2 regions of the Aliiglaciecola sp. 2_MG-2023 genome follow, and region 2 is predicted to be linked to the other one. Evidence: riboswitches for the same ligand, from Rfam matches in the RefSeq annotation. Region 2 holds a riboswitch; the other holds the start of a gene.
The links. Region 2 has a riboswitch for cobalamin ahead of Q4567_RS14825 (TonB-dependent siderophore receptor). Riboswitches for the same ligand answer to the same signal wherever they lie in the genome.

Region 1 (7,560 bases), on a different contig from region 2:
CGTTTTTTACCGCCGGCAAAAAATCGAATTTCTGCCAATCATAAAGTCTACTTGCTAATTGTTTATTTGCTTTAGGTTGAATAATAACCTGCGGCATTTTACTAATTACTTGCTCTAGCGACACGGAAGGGTAGTCATTCGATAAATCAGCAAAGATGTTTTGTGCGCCGCAAATATTTAAGTGTTGCTGTGGCCATCCATTTCCCGCAATGGTTTGTAGTGGCGCTGACCATATTTCGAAAAAGACTGAAATTGGAATTTGATTGGCATATTGCTCGCGCAATTTTTTCAAGCCCGTTACATAGGTGTCGGCTCGCAACCGGGCTACCGTTTGTCTACCCGTCACTTCGCCAAACATGAGGAGTTCTTTAGCGACATCTTCTAATTGTTTGGGGTCAGAATAAATAACGGGAATGCCAAACTGTTCTAGTCTGGCTAAATCTTCCAGTGGGTTTCCACTTCTCCAAGCAATCACGATATCGGCTTTCAACTTCAATATTTTTTCGATTTGCAAACGACTATGATCTCCCACTCTGGGCAGTGTTTTAGCTTGCTCTGGATAGTCGGCATATGAACCAGTAGCTATTATTTGCTTGCCAGCACCTATGTCAAATAGCAGCTCTACAATATGTGGTGCCAAGGCTATTATTTTTAAATTTTGTTTATCCGTTTGTAATGACTGCTCAGTACCTTGCGACGCTAAACAAATCGAAGTAGAGAGTAGGGCGCAGGCTAAGGCAAAGAGCCCATAAATAAACCTGACTTTGATGATTTGAAAAGGCAACTTTAACGTCCTCGGTTTTTTTGTAGGGCAAATAAGAAAAATAGGCTGCCAATTGCGGAGGTGATAATCCCAATGGGGATTTCTTGGTTGTCGACTATCACTCTGGCGACAACATCGACCCAAATTAAAAAACTACCGCCAACTAGTACACAGCCAATTATTAAATTTCGGCTAGTTACCCCAAACCAACCTCGGACAATATGCGGGATCATTAATCCAACAAAACCAATTCCGCCGCAATAGGCCACTATGCATGAGGTGAGTGCTGCGCAAATGACTAAAACCATTAGACGCAATGAGTCTACTTTAATTCCTAATGTTTGCGCATTTTCATCACCTAACAACATTGCGTCTATGTGACGACCGAAAAGCCACAATAAAACAACACTAATAGTGACGATGGGGAGCATAATCCACACGAACCACATTTGTGCATTGGCTAAACTTCCGAGTAACCAAAAAATGACTTTATTGGCAGCAAAGGGCTCAGCCATGAATAATAAAAAATGACTTAAAGCGCTTAGCATAAACGAAACGGCCACACCGGCTAAGAGTAGATGCTCGGTGCGATTTCCAAATAATTTACGGGATAGTATCTGAACAATAGTGACAGCTAGAAAGGCCCCTAAAAAGGCAGCTAAAGGCAATGCATAAGTAAAGGGGATTTGCGCTAGAAAAGCAAAAGTTGAAGAGTATGAAGCTAAGCTACCATTGAATAGTAGGGTCGCAATACTTGCTCCTAACCCCGCTCCTGAAACCACTCCGAATAAATAGGGATCCGCCAATGGATTGCGATAGACATTTTGTAATGTTGCCCCGGCGACAGCTAAACCTGCTCCAACTAAAAAACCAACAAGCACGCGAGGTAGTCGAACTTGCCAAAATATAACGTCATCAACCTTAGCTGGGCAATTATTTAGCACACATTGAAATACGGTGAGCACATCAAGGTCTGCTGCGCCAAAAAACAATCCACAGAAAATACTCAGTAAGCTGAGGCTGGTAAGAATCCCCCATTTACTCTTAGACATCGACTGAGCCTCTATTCTTCTCATAATCGTCAAAATCAATATCAGGAGGATAAAACTCGATTCTTATTTTATTCGCACCTGGCTTTTCAATAATTTGACAGGGGGTTTTGAAAACCTGCTGCAATCGCTGTTGGGTCAACACATCTTTAGGATAGCCAAAGGCTAATAACTGACCTTGAGCTAAAAGCGCGATTTTGTCACAGTAATCGGCCGCGTGATTTAAGTCGTGCAGGCTCATGACTATAGTGACTTTGTTTTGTTTCGCTATTTTGCGCAATAAGGATAATATTTGATGTTCATAATACACATCTAAGTGGTTTATCGGCTCATCTAACACAAACAGTCCCGCACCTTGAACTAACGCTCTGGCAATTTGCCCTCGCTGTTGTTCTCCCCCCGACAACGAACTAAATAGTTGATGACTTTTCTCCCTTAAACCAACCTGTGCGATTGCTTCAGTAACCCTTGCTTTTTGTTCTGAGGATACCTTGGAAAATATAGATTGATGAGGAAGTAAGCCCATACTAACTATTTGTTCAAGGTTTAGATTGAAAACACTCGCATTGAATTGATTCACTACTGCTATTTGTTTAGCTCGGGTAATTGCGGAAAGGTTTTCGAGCGCTTTTGAGTGCCAAAATACCTGTTGCTCAGAAGGATATTGACCAGAAATTAATTTTAGTAATGTGGTTTTACCCGCACCGTTTGGCCCTACCACAGCAATTAGCGCTCCCTCTTCTACCTGAAACCCAATATCAGATAATATTTGCGTATCAGCAATATAGTAATTGAGCTTATTCAGTTTGAGCATTGGTGTGACAGTCTTTCCCATTTTGTTTTATCGAAGGGATGTTAAGCGATGTAACAACCTATTCGATGTTTAAAATTATTGGTATTTAGGGAAATCGCAACGAAATGATTATGCAAGTCGATCGTGTATTCCCGCACGCTAGAAAAAAGGTATAAGTAAAGATGCGGCTGGTATCTGACTCTCAATCGGCAAGAATGCCAATTAATTACAGTTGCGGGTACAGTTTTGGATTTACACCAAATTCCCATTTTGTTTTCACTGAAGCGCAGGAAATAAAACTACCCTGTGCGTAACTTGGAGTGAAAAACCGAATCTATTATATAGCCAAAATATAGCAATCTTTGTCCTTGTGCCCTAGCGTTATTTGCTAAAAAAACGTTTAATATCGTACAAATAGAATAATAAGACAGGTATATGGGAATGTTTAACGCCGCTTCGCTATCGCGGACCATTGACGTTATTAACGATAATATATGCAAATTAGTTAGCTGGTTTACTTTGTTTATGGCGTTAATCACATTGCTTATCGTGATATTAAGGTATGGCTTCGATATTGGCTGGATTGCGATGCAAGAATCTGTAATGTATTTGCACGCTTGTGTGTTTTTATTAGGTAGTGCCCATACGTTGCGGGTTAATGACCACGTCAGAGTCGACATATTTTACAGTCGATTCGATACCGTTAAAAAAGCTAAAATAGATACTTTTGGTACATTATTTTTTATGCTGCCGGTTAACTTATTTATTTTTATTATTTGTTGGGATTACGTGGCATCTTCTTGGAATATTATGGAAGACTCACAAGCAGCTGGTGGCTTACCAGCGGTGTTTCTACTCAAAACCTTCATACTTTTATTTGCCGCGCTCATGGTTTTGCAGGGAATTTCAGAATTAATTCGCAATATCAGCGTTTGTTTAAATCACCCTAAAAACGTGATTACTGAGGATAAATAATGGAATACCTCTCTCTGATTATGTTCTTAGTTGTTTGCTTCACGTTGTTACTGGGCTATCCAGTGGCATATACGTTAGCTGGAACCGCTTTAATTTTTGCGGGTGTGGGTGCATTATTTGGTGTTTTTGATACCGCTTATTTGCAAGCGGTACCTAGCCGTCTTTATGGCATAGTGACAAATCAAACTTTAATCGCCGTGCCCTTGTTTGTTTTTATGGGGATCATGTTAGAAAAATCCAAAGTCGCTGAAAATTTATTAATTGCCATGGGTCAAGTATTTGGACGGTTGAACTCCGGTTTGGCAATTTCAGTGGTGTTGGTTGGTATGTTACTGGCCGCGAGCACCGGTATTGTAGGCGCTACAGTGGTCACTATGGGCCTGTTGTCACTACCGACAATGTTGAAACAAGGATATTCACCTTCATTTGCCACCGGAGCAATTTGTGCCACAGGCACATTAGGGCAGATTATACCGCCTTCCATCGCGCTGGTTTTGTTAGGTGATGTGTTATCTAGTGCGTTTCAACAGGCACAGCTTAATATGGGGATATTTTCACCTGAGTCTGTATCGGTAGGGGATTTGTTTGTTGGAGCCTTAGTACCCGGTATGATTTTAGTGGCGATGTACCTGCTATACGTGGTGGTGTTTGCCAATAGACACATCGATAAAACGGTCCGAAACGAACAACGAGAAACACAAGCTGAGGTCAGTCTTGCAGGCGCTTTATTCCCACCTTTGATCTTAATATTTGTGGTGCTAGGGTCTATTTTAGGTGGCTTCGCAACACCCACTGAAGCTGCTGGGGTCGGAGCTGCTGGAGCTCTGGTACTGGGTTTGGCCAAGAAACAGTTTAGTTTAGAAAAATTGAAAGAAGTGATGTTGGGTACTACTCGTGTCACTGCGATGGTCTTTTTGATTCTTATTGGTGCTTCGATATTTTCATTGGTTTTCCGCGGCTTTGGTGGTGAAGAGTTGATTGAACACTTCTTTGAACAGCTTCCCGGTGGTGCTTTTAGTGCGGTTTTACTGGTCATGGTTGTTATCTTTTTACTCGGATTTATTCTTGATTTTATTGAAATTACTTTTGTTGTAGTGCCAATAGTCGCGCCGGTTCTACTGGCTATGGGGGTAGATCCAATCTGGCTCGGTATTATGATTGCCGTCAATTTGCAAACTTCGTTTCTGACACCACCTTTCGGATTTGCTCTGTTTTACTTGCGAGGTGTAGCGCCAGCAAATGTTCAGACCACTCAAATATACAAAGGCGTGATACCCTTTATAATTATTCAATTACTATTATTGATAGGCTTGGCTATTTGGCCGGATCTGGTAACGTGGCTGCCTTCGATTTTGTGACCCCTATGGATTCAATTAAATGAAAACCTTTAAGTTTGTATCTTTATTTTTTTCGATTGCTCTTCTTGCTTCCTGTGGTGGCAAGTCATCGTCCGATTCTAATGCCACTGAATCGCAACAAACCTATCAGTGGAAACTGGTTACTTCGTGGCCGAAGAACTTTCCAGGTTTAGGAAGAGCCCCAGAGACATTTGCTAAACAAGTAGAGCGCATGTCTAACGGCCGCTTAAAAATTAAAGTGTTTGGCGCAGGTCAAATGGTCCCTGGATTTGAAGTCTTTGATACTGTTTCTAGTGGTGCCGCTGAAATGGGTCATTCAGGATCATATTATTGGAAGGGGAAAGCCCCAGCGGCACAAATATTTACCGCTATTCCGTTTGGCATGAATGCCACTGAGTTTAATGCTTGGCTGCACTACGGTGGCGGCATAGAAATGTGGCGAGAATTATATGCCCCATTTAATTTAATCCCCTTTGCAGGTGGCAATACCGGCGTACAAACTGCGGGTTGGTTTAAAAAAGAAATTAATAGCGTTGAAGATTTGCAAGGCTTAAAAATGCGGATTCCAGGGCTGGGAGCTGAAGTTCTTAAAAAATTGGGTGGTATCCCTGTGGCGTTAACTGGAGGGGAATTATTCACTTCATTGCAATCTGGTGCCATTGACGCAACTGAATGGGTTGGGCCTTACAACGATTTATCTTTTGGTTTATACAAAGCCGCGAAATACTATTATCACTCTGGCTGGCATGAACCTGGCGCTAGTTTAGAGTTCATTGTTAATAAAAGTGCCTATGAAGCTTTGCCTGATGATTTACAGGCCATTATCGAGGTGGCTACAAGAGCTGTGAATCAAGACATGTGGGATGAGTATACCGCGGCTAATAATGATGCCGTTCAAGCGCTTGTTGAAACCCATGGTGTTGACATGCGCCCTCTTCCTAAAGATGTTATTGCTGCTTTACATGCTGCTAGTATTGAAGTCATGCAAGAACAATCCGCTGCGGATCCTACGTTTGCTAAAATTTACGCGTCTTATCAAAAGTTCCAAGAAGGCGTATCTAAGTATCACCAAATTTCTGAGATGGAATACTATATTAATCGACAACAAAAAAAATAAACTAGCTGTTCAGATTTGTTGTTGTTGCAATGGCTATTACAATAGGCCTTTATAGTGTAAAAGCTATTCTGAAACCTATTGAAAATTTTTTTTATAATGCGGTTTTAATAGATGACTGGCTGTTTAAAATGTTCGGTAAAATTTTTGAGGAAAATAGACTATGGTAATTAAGCCCAAGGTACGCGGCTTTATCTGCACTAACGCCCACCCAGTAGGTTGCGCTGCAAGTGTTGAAGAACAAATCGAGTATGTTAAAAGTCAGGGAGATTTAGGAGATGGTCCCAAAAACGTTTTAGTTTTGGGATGCTCAACAGGTTACGGCCTTGCGTCTCGAATCGTATCTACTTTTGGTTATGGGGCAAAAACCCTTGGTGTTTGTTTTGAAAAGCCACCTTCGGAAAGAAAAACGGCGACGGCCGGCTGGTACAATACTGCTGCATTTCATCAGCAAGCAAAAGACGCTGGTATTTATGCAAAAACCATAAACGGTGATGCATTTTCCAATGAAATCAAACAACAAGTGATTGAAACTCTTAAAGCCGACATAGGTAAGGTTGATTTGGTTATTTATAGTTTGGCTTCTCCTCGCAGAACCGACCCAGAAACTGGTGAAGTGTATAAGTCTACTCTTAAGCCTGTTGGACAAAACTATAAAACCAAAACCTATGACACCGACAAAGATCTGATCCACGAAATTGAATTAGAAGCGGCCAATGAGGAAGAGATTGCCAATACCATTAAAGTCATGGGTGGTGAAGATTGGGAGCTATGGTTGAACGCTCTAGCTGATGCTGATTTGTTGGCGGATAACTGCAAAACAACAGCCTATACCTATATAGGTAAAGAGTTAACTTGGCCAATATATGGTCAAGCGACTATCGGTAAAGCTAAAGAAGATCTTGATCGTGCCGCGAGTGAAATTATTAAGCAGCATAGCGACAAAAATGTTTCGGCTTATGTCTCTTCTTTGAAAGCATTGGTTACTCAAGCAAGTTCAGCGATTCCAGTAATGCCTTTGTATATATCGTTAATTTACAAAGTCATGAAACAAGAAGGAACCCATGAAGGTTGTATTGAACAAATCACTGGTTTATTCCAACAAAAACTGCTGGTAGATTCTCCTGAAACTGACGAAGCCAATCGACTTCGTATGGATGGCAAAGAAACCAACGAAGCTACTCAGGCTGTTATCAAAGGTTTGTGGGATAAAGTCACACAAGATAACTTCCATGAACTAAGTGATTACGCAGGTTATCACCACGAGTTCTTGAAATTGTTTGGTTTTGATATTGACGGTGTCGATTACGAACAGGATATCAATCCATTAGTAGAATGGTAGATAGCCTTTAGAACTATTTCTAATGTTATTCAAAACCCTAATTGTCGCTCGCGCATTAGGGTTTTTTAACAATTTAGTTACTTGTTAAAAAGGTGAGTGCTGTGCATAATTTGCACTATATTTAGAAAATCCCTAAATATTATGCGGAAAATCCTTATTTAGCCGT
Region 2 (7,560 bases):
TGTAGTCATAGGTACCTTTGAATGGGCTTCGTTTCGCATTGTGCGTGGTGTAAACAAAGAAGATGCATTTGTGTTGTTCTTGGTCACGGGGATTACCGTTGCAGCCGATTTAGCGATAGCAGTGGTAGTAGGGGTCATTGTATCTGCGCTGGTTTTCGCATGGAAACACGCCACCCATATTAGTGCGAAAACCCATACAGATGAAGACGGTTGGAAAGTTTACGAACTTGACGGCCCCTTGTTTTTTGGTTCAGTTTTACACTTCAGAGATTTATTCGATCCGCAAAATGACCCACAGGACGTGGTCATTGATTTTAAAGATTCACGTATTTGGGATTCATCAGGCTTAGATGCAATTGATGGTTTGGCTGATAAGTACAAAATTCAAGGCAAGAAGCTACATATTCGGCATATTAGCCCTGAGTGTACTAACCTGTTAACCAAGGCTCAAGGCTACGTGGAAATGAATGTAAATGAAGATCCTCGTTATCGCATTGCCTCCGATAAATTGGGATAAATATATCCTCGGACTGAAGCCCGAGCTACAGATTTTGTAGGCTGGGCTTTAGTCCAGTTTTGGATGTATACCCCTGGTTTGTAGGCTGGGCTTTAGTCCAGCGAAAGATTTAGGAATCTTAGTTGTGAGCAAGAATTTCATCTAACTAAATTACTAGCTAGTGAAACTGGACTGACACATCATTCAGGTTGTTTATTTAGACGGGTACAAAAAAGCCGGATGATATCCGGCTTTTCAAATGGACTTGAGGTTCTATCAAAGGTTGATTTATTTTTGGGTAGTTAACCAGGTAATTAACTCAACAAATTCATTCGGCGTCATTTTTGAACCGAAAATTGCCTGATATTTATCATTTACGATAAAGGTGGGTACGCTACGAACACCTAAAGTCAATTTATCGTTTTTGCGCACGGCACCGCGGATTCCATAACTATTGGCCAGTTTTTTCAACTTATCACTGTCACCGCCAGCTTCTGCATACACCTTTAAAATGTCTTCCATGGAGGCAATATTTTTGCGATCTTTATGAATAGCTGTAAATAAAGCGGTGTTAAATTCGTCAGCTTTACCTAATTGGCGTGCTGCTAACATAGCTTTGGTCGCTGCATTCTGAGTATCTTTTTCAGCACCTCCCATAAAGTTCACGTGGGCTTTGGTAAAGGTCACGTCACTTGGCAGTTTACTTTTTAAATCTTTGGCAATGCTCTCGAATGTGAAACAGTGTGGACACCAAAATGAAAATACTTCGCGCACCTGCTTGGTTTCACTTGGTATCTCTTTTAATACCGTGTAGTGCTCACCTTCTTCCCACTTAGATTGGGCCATTGCAAGAGTTGGAACTGCGCATACAAATGCTATTAAAAGATTGCGCGTTAATTTAAAAATCATATAAATAAAATCCTGTAAAAAATAAGGTTATTAACGTTGTTTAGATAACCAAACAACTAAATCCGCAATATCATCCCTTGTCATACCTTCTACAATTTGGGCTTGATACTTTCCGTTAACAATGAAATTTGGTACACCGCTCAAATGTTCACGATAGGCCTCTATAATTTGATTATTCTGCTTGAGTAGGTTGTTAATTTGGAAGCTAGATTCCACTTTATCAAACTCGGCAGTATCAACGCCTTTGGCTAGGAAAATATTTCTTAACTCAGGTGTGCCTGTAATAGGTTGACGCTGTAAATGAATATAACTAAAAATAGCACTATTCATTTCTTCTTCTTTGTCCATAGTTCTGCCTATTAACAAGGCTTTTGTTGCGGCATCTTGTATTTGTGTGCTGGTAAAACGCATAAAGTTAACATGCACCTTTTTAAATGTGACATCTTTATCTAACTTTAGTTTTATCTGTTCAACAATAGGTTCGAAGTTATAACAGTGAGGACACCAGAAAGAAAAGAACTCTAGTACTTCAGGCTTTTCAGAAACCTCATCATTAATCACTAGGTAATGTTTACCTTCTTTCCATTTAGATGGAATTTCGGCTTGTTCTGATGAGCTCTCTTTGGAGCAGGCTTGCAGAGATAATAGTAAAAATAACGCTAATACAGTTGATAGTTTTTTCATATCAATCAATTCCTTCAAAAATTTATCAAAGGTTATCATAGCTAGTAAAAGATTAGGTATAGTTAATCAGTCAGATGAATACAATCTGTGGATGAAATGCATAAAAAAACCGCTTCTCGAAGCGGTTTTTTGTATCTTGCATTATTTCTACAAGCTAATCGTCGTTGCGACAAAAAAGTTTTGGCCTGCGGTATTGAAGCCATTTACTTCTTGATAGTTCTCATCAAAAAGGTTGTTTACACCCGCTTTGATGCTGACTGATTCAACTATTTGCCAACGGGCAGTTAGGTTCGTAAGTTGATAGTCATCTATTTCCACGCCACCAATATCTACCGCATTTCTGACACTTCTATAGGTCAATTCAGCACTGAGTTTGTCATCTAACCAAGCTTGTCTAATACCTAGGTTGAATTTATTTTTAGGCCTTCTCAAACGAACTTCACCGTCACTGTCTTGTGCATCATTGTAGGTATAATTAGCCCAGACTTTTAATCCGTTAGCGAATACTTGTTCAACGCTTGTTTCAACCCCTTTAGATTCACTTTCACCGAAAGACTGCAAATATCCTTGGTAAGCAGCTAAATCAAATACGATTTCGTTTTCGATGGATTGTTTGAAAAATACCATTTCAGCGCTCAATCCATTATGAGTATCGATGACGAAACCCAGATCCAAACCTTCACTATTTTCTTCGGCCAATTGCAAGCCTGCAGCTTCACCGTATGCATAAGGGCCATCGTTATAACTTTGCTCATACAAACTTGGCGCCCGGAAGCCGGTTCCGTATGTCGTTTTAAATTTTACATCCGCAAAATCAAATGAAACTACTTTGACTGCACCTAAGCGGACGCTATTGTGTTTACCGAAGGTGTCATTGTCGTCGTATCTGTAGCCTAGATTAAACGCCAATTGATTTGAAAACTGACCTAACCACTCAACAAATAGACTTTTCTGACTTCTGTCTAAATCACTGCTTTCGATTTCTTGGGTTTCTTTTTCAAGACCAAATACAAGATCGTGCTGTTTCCAGTTTACACTTCCAATGTATTCAAACTTATCGATAGTGCCTGAATTGGTAAATCCATACTCACCATTATTGATAAAATCTCTTTCAACATCCGTTTTGTTGTAAGCGATTTGGTGTTGACTATGACTGTCTTGATAACTCAAAGCGCCACGGAAAGTTTGCTGATCCGCTTCCGTTGTGCACTGATTAATTTGTGCAAAGGTGGTGTTGTCGTAACAGCCGTCGTATTGATTTTCTGCATCAACATTACGAAATACCAAAGAAGCTGCAATTTTATCAGTTAATTCCAGTTGGCCTTTAAAGTGAACAGTTTGGTTATCGTAGCCATCTTTTTCACCGCTTTCATCGCTAACTTGCGCGTTAAAACCGTCACTTTTAACTTTCGATGCTGACAACGAAAATGAACCGCTGTTGTTGCCGCCAGCAACATTAGCGTTTAATACTTGTGTATCAAAAGACCCTGCTGCAAGTGTACCACTGGCTTCAAAACCTTTGGTTAGTTGCTTGCTGTACATACTTATAACGCCGCCGGCATCTGCGCCGTAGGAAAGACCTTGGGTGCCTCGCAATATTTCTATTCGCGACAACTGATCAATCAGAACATCATCAAAAATCGGCGCAACTTGAGGAGATGAAGTGTCACTGAGTTCCACGCCATCAATATATAGTTTGGTTCTGAACCCTTCTTCACCACGAATTCTAACCACAGTACTTTTACCCAAACCGCCAGAATTAGACACGCCGACACTTGGCGTTTGACGTAAAATTTCAGTTACATTGAGAGCTGTTTGCATTTCAATATCGCTCTCATCTAATACTGAAACACTGGTGGCTAGTCGATTGGTTGGCAATTGAATACGGCTAGACACAACGGTCATCTTTTCAATGTCTTGTTGATTTTGCTGTTTTTGTGTTTGCGCATAGAGAGAGGGAGATGCCAGTGCCAAGCTAACGCTTAACGCTAAAAGAGTCGTTTTATTTTGCATGTTGTTTAGCCTTGTTAAGTACTCCGCCCGAGTACTATGTCATATGAATTACAGTTTGGAGTTTTGACTACAAACCTATGCTTCTCAGGCCGGTATCCGGGCTCACAAGTGTCCTAATAAAGACTCGATTAATAACCTTCCCATTTTTTCAAACAGTGGTAACTTATTAATCAAAAATACCCTTGAGTATCACTTGCTTACCGTTGCGGGGGCAGCGTCAGCATTAATCAGATTGGTATCTGATTGCACTGTCTTCCCGTTTAACCACCAGTGGTGGCACCTAAGAGGTGTGCATTATATCTATCTGTTCTTAAAAAAATAGGATTTTATAATTTTGTAATTAAAATAAGGTCAAGCTTGGCTCTTGGAGTGCGGAATATTGCTCTTTTAACGCTAATATTTGTTGTTCCCAATATTTGGCGTCGGCAAACCAAGGGAACGCTTGCGGGAAGGCAGGATCTTGCCAACGGCGGGATAACCAAGCCATATAATGGACCATACGCATAGCTCGCAATGGTTCAATTAAACTGAGTTGGCTGCTGTCAAATTGTGAAAATTCTTCATAGGCTTCTACCAATGTGTCCATTTGGATTCGTTGTTGGTAGGTATCACCAGACAACATCATCCAAAGATCCTGAATTGCAGGTCCCATTCTACAATCATCTAAGTCGACAAAGGTTGGGCCATCTCGCCATAGAATATTGCCTGGATGACAGTCGCCGTGCAGACGAATGGATGAATTCGGTTTATACAAGCTTGCCGCTAATTCAGTAACTTGTTCTAAAATCGTAAAAAAAGCCGTATGCAAACTGCTGGGGATAAGTTCGGTTTTATGCAAGGTTGCGTTTGCATCAAGCAAATGCTCTTGAATACTAAAAGTAGGACGGAAACTAAACGGCTGGCCTTTAGATACTTGATGGATGCGACCGATAAACCGTCCCATCCATTCAAGCTGATCTAGATTATCGACTTCAAATTGTCTGCCACCAACCGATGGGAAGATGGCAAAGTAAAAACCCTGATAACTATGTAATGATTCATTATTGGTGCGTAAAGGTGCAACCACAGGAATTTCATGATCATGCAGTTCTTGTGCGAAGTCATGTTCCTCCTGAATTTGCTCGCGACTCCAGCGCTGTGGTCGGTAAAACTTAGCCACATATCGACGCTTATCATCGCAAATAAATTGATAAACCCTGTTTTCATAACTGTTCAGTGCCAACAATCCCGAATCTACTAGGTATCCTCGGGATTCAATGGCATCCAGTATTGTATCAGGACCAAGTTGCGCAAAATCAAAGGTAGTCGCAATTGAGTCACTCATCGATATATGAACTTACTAGTTTCACTCATTTGAACAGGATCGTCACTGTCTGTTGAGGTCACCTTAAACTGAAATTCAGTCACGGTTTCATTTAACGCATAGGGATCGATTGCGATGCTAATAGGTAAGTTCAACACTTCCCCGCCAGCAACAGTCACCTGAGTTGGACCGATATATTTATTGCCTTCTAAGCCAACCACATCAATTTTATAGGTGTGCTCAGCTTGGGATTTATTCAGTACTTTTAAGGTATAAACATTTTCAATTAGACCATCATTTGTTTCTCTGAATAACGAATTTCGGTCTCTGATAATGTCTACTTCTAGTGGTACCCGAGCAATAATTTCATAGGCCAAAAGAGAGGTCATGATAAACAGTACTATGGCATAACCAATCAATTTGGGACGGAATATCTTAGTTTTACCGCCGGCCAATTCATGTTCTGACGTAAAGCTAATGAGTCCTTTGGGATAATTCATTTTTTCCATTACCCCATTACACGCGTCTACACAGGCACCGCAGTTAATACATTCGTATTGCAAACCATTGCGAATATCTATACCTGTTGGGCACACTTGAACACACAAGTTGCAATCGATACAGTCACCAATGCCTTTTTGTTTAATCTCTTCGTGACTGGTTTTTCTGGAACGAGGTCCTCGTTTTTCGCCTCGAGTTGGATTATACGCAACGGTAAAGGTATCTTTATCAAACATTGCTGATTGAAATCTGGCGTAGGGGCATATGTGAGTACACATAATTTCACGCATCCAGCCAGCATTACCGTATGTGCAAACCGTAAAGAAAATGACTGAAAAGCCCGCCCAAAAACTAACGTCAAAGGTAAAGAAATCAATAAATAACTGGTTAATCGGCGTGAAATAACCGACAAAGGTCAATGCTGTTAACAAGGCCACCGACACCCAAGCGAAGTGTTTCAGGGCCTTTCGCCAGAATTTGTCGAAATCCATTTCACGCTGGTCTAATTTAATCCGCTTGTTTCTAGCACCTTCTATTTTTTCTTCAAACCAAATATAAATGAAAGTCCAAGTGGTTTGTGGACACATAAAGCCACACCAAACTCGTCCGGCAAAGGTGGTTACAAAGAATAATGCGAAGGCACCAATAATAAGGATCCAAGCCAATAAGGTTAAATCTTGAGGCCAAAGAGTCAGACCAAATATATTAAAGCGCTGAGCTCCAATATCAAATAGTACCGCTTGATGTGAGTTAAATTGAATCCACGGGATGAGCGCAAAAATGCCAAGAAATATTAAGCCAAAAAAACGTCGAAAGGTTTCTAGTGTGCCTTCAACAGCGCGGACATATATTCGACTTCGTGGGGTGTACGCGTTTTCGTGTTGACTGGCTTCTGGTTGGTGAACTTTTACAGTGGATATATCTTTGATTGGAATGCGTTCACTCATTCATCTTTCCTTTACGGGACTGCTAGAAACTCCGGCGAATTCGAAATTTCTATAGGTTAGTAATTAATCCCCCTATTATCGCACAGACTGCTCGCTAGTTGTTAATCTGGATCAATGAATTAACTGGTTTTTTTATCGATTCAACCCTATTTAGGTCGCACCCCGTTAAGAACAATAGACTGAATGTTATTTAAGGTCGACGCAAAAAATTCCGGGTCGTCTAAATTTTGACCGGTTACAGCCTCCACTTGCACACGGAAATCAGCATAGTGTTGGGTTGTTGCCCAAATACTGAAAATTAAATGATAGGGATCGATTGGCGCCAGTTTACCTGCTTCAATCCAACCTGAAATAACTTGAACTTTGGCTTCAACAATTGCCCTCAGTGGTGATTCGAGTTGATTGAACAAAAGCGGAGCACCTTGCACTACTTCCATACAAAATAAACGAGATTCCTTGGGGTTGTCGCGAGATAAAGCTAATTTTACTTCGATATAATTCGAAATGGCTTCGATGGGATCTTGCTCTGAATTAAACCCCTGTAGCGGCATTAACCAAACGTCTAATAATTGCTGAATTACCTCCACATAAAGCTGTTCTTTACTGGCAAAATAGTAGAGTAAGTTTGTTTTCGATACTTTGGCTAAGTCTGCGATCTGTTCAACACTTGTGCCGTGCACACCGTTACTCGAAAACAAGTCGAGGGC

Region 1: it holds a riboswitch for cobalamin, as region 2 does, so the genes downstream of both, Q4567_RS02025 (ABC transporter ATP-binding protein) here and Q4567_RS14825 (TonB-dependent siderophore receptor) in region 2, are expected to answer to the same signal.

The regions. Positions count from the first base shown of each region.
Region 1 covers NZ_JAUORY010000002.1:17,977-25,536, forward strand. Annotated here, with positions in the region: gene Q4567_RS02015 (cobalamin-binding protein) at 1-784, opposite strand, end outside; gene Q4567_RS02020 (iron ABC transporter permease) at 787-1,815, opposite strand; gene Q4567_RS02025 (ABC transporter ATP-binding protein) at 1,808-2,647, opposite strand; cobalamin riboswitch at 2,774-2,924, opposite strand; gene Q4567_RS02030 (TRAP transporter small permease subunit) at 3,041-3,580, shown strand; gene Q4567_RS02035 (TRAP transporter large permease subunit) at 3,580-4,938, shown strand; gene Q4567_RS02040 (TRAP transporter substrate-binding protein) at 4,958-6,055, shown strand; gene fabV (enoyl-ACP reductase FabV) at 6,216-7,394, shown strand.
Region 2 covers NZ_JAUORY010000015.1:36,119-43,678, forward strand. Annotated here, with positions in the region: gene Q4567_RS14810 (SulP family inorganic anion transporter) at 1-517, shown strand, start outside; gene Q4567_RS14815 (thiol:disulfide interchange protein DsbA/DsbL) at 785-1,405, opposite strand; gene Q4567_RS14820 (thiol:disulfide interchange protein DsbA/DsbL) at 1,436-2,089, opposite strand; gene Q4567_RS14825 (TonB-dependent siderophore receptor) at 2,237-4,102, opposite strand; cobalamin riboswitch at 4,172-4,401, opposite strand; gene Q4567_RS14830 (serine/threonine protein kinase) at 4,443-5,426, opposite strand; gene ccoG (cytochrome c oxidase accessory protein CcoG) at 5,423-6,853, opposite strand; gene rutR (HTH-type transcriptional regulator RutR) at 7,000-7,560, opposite strand, start outside.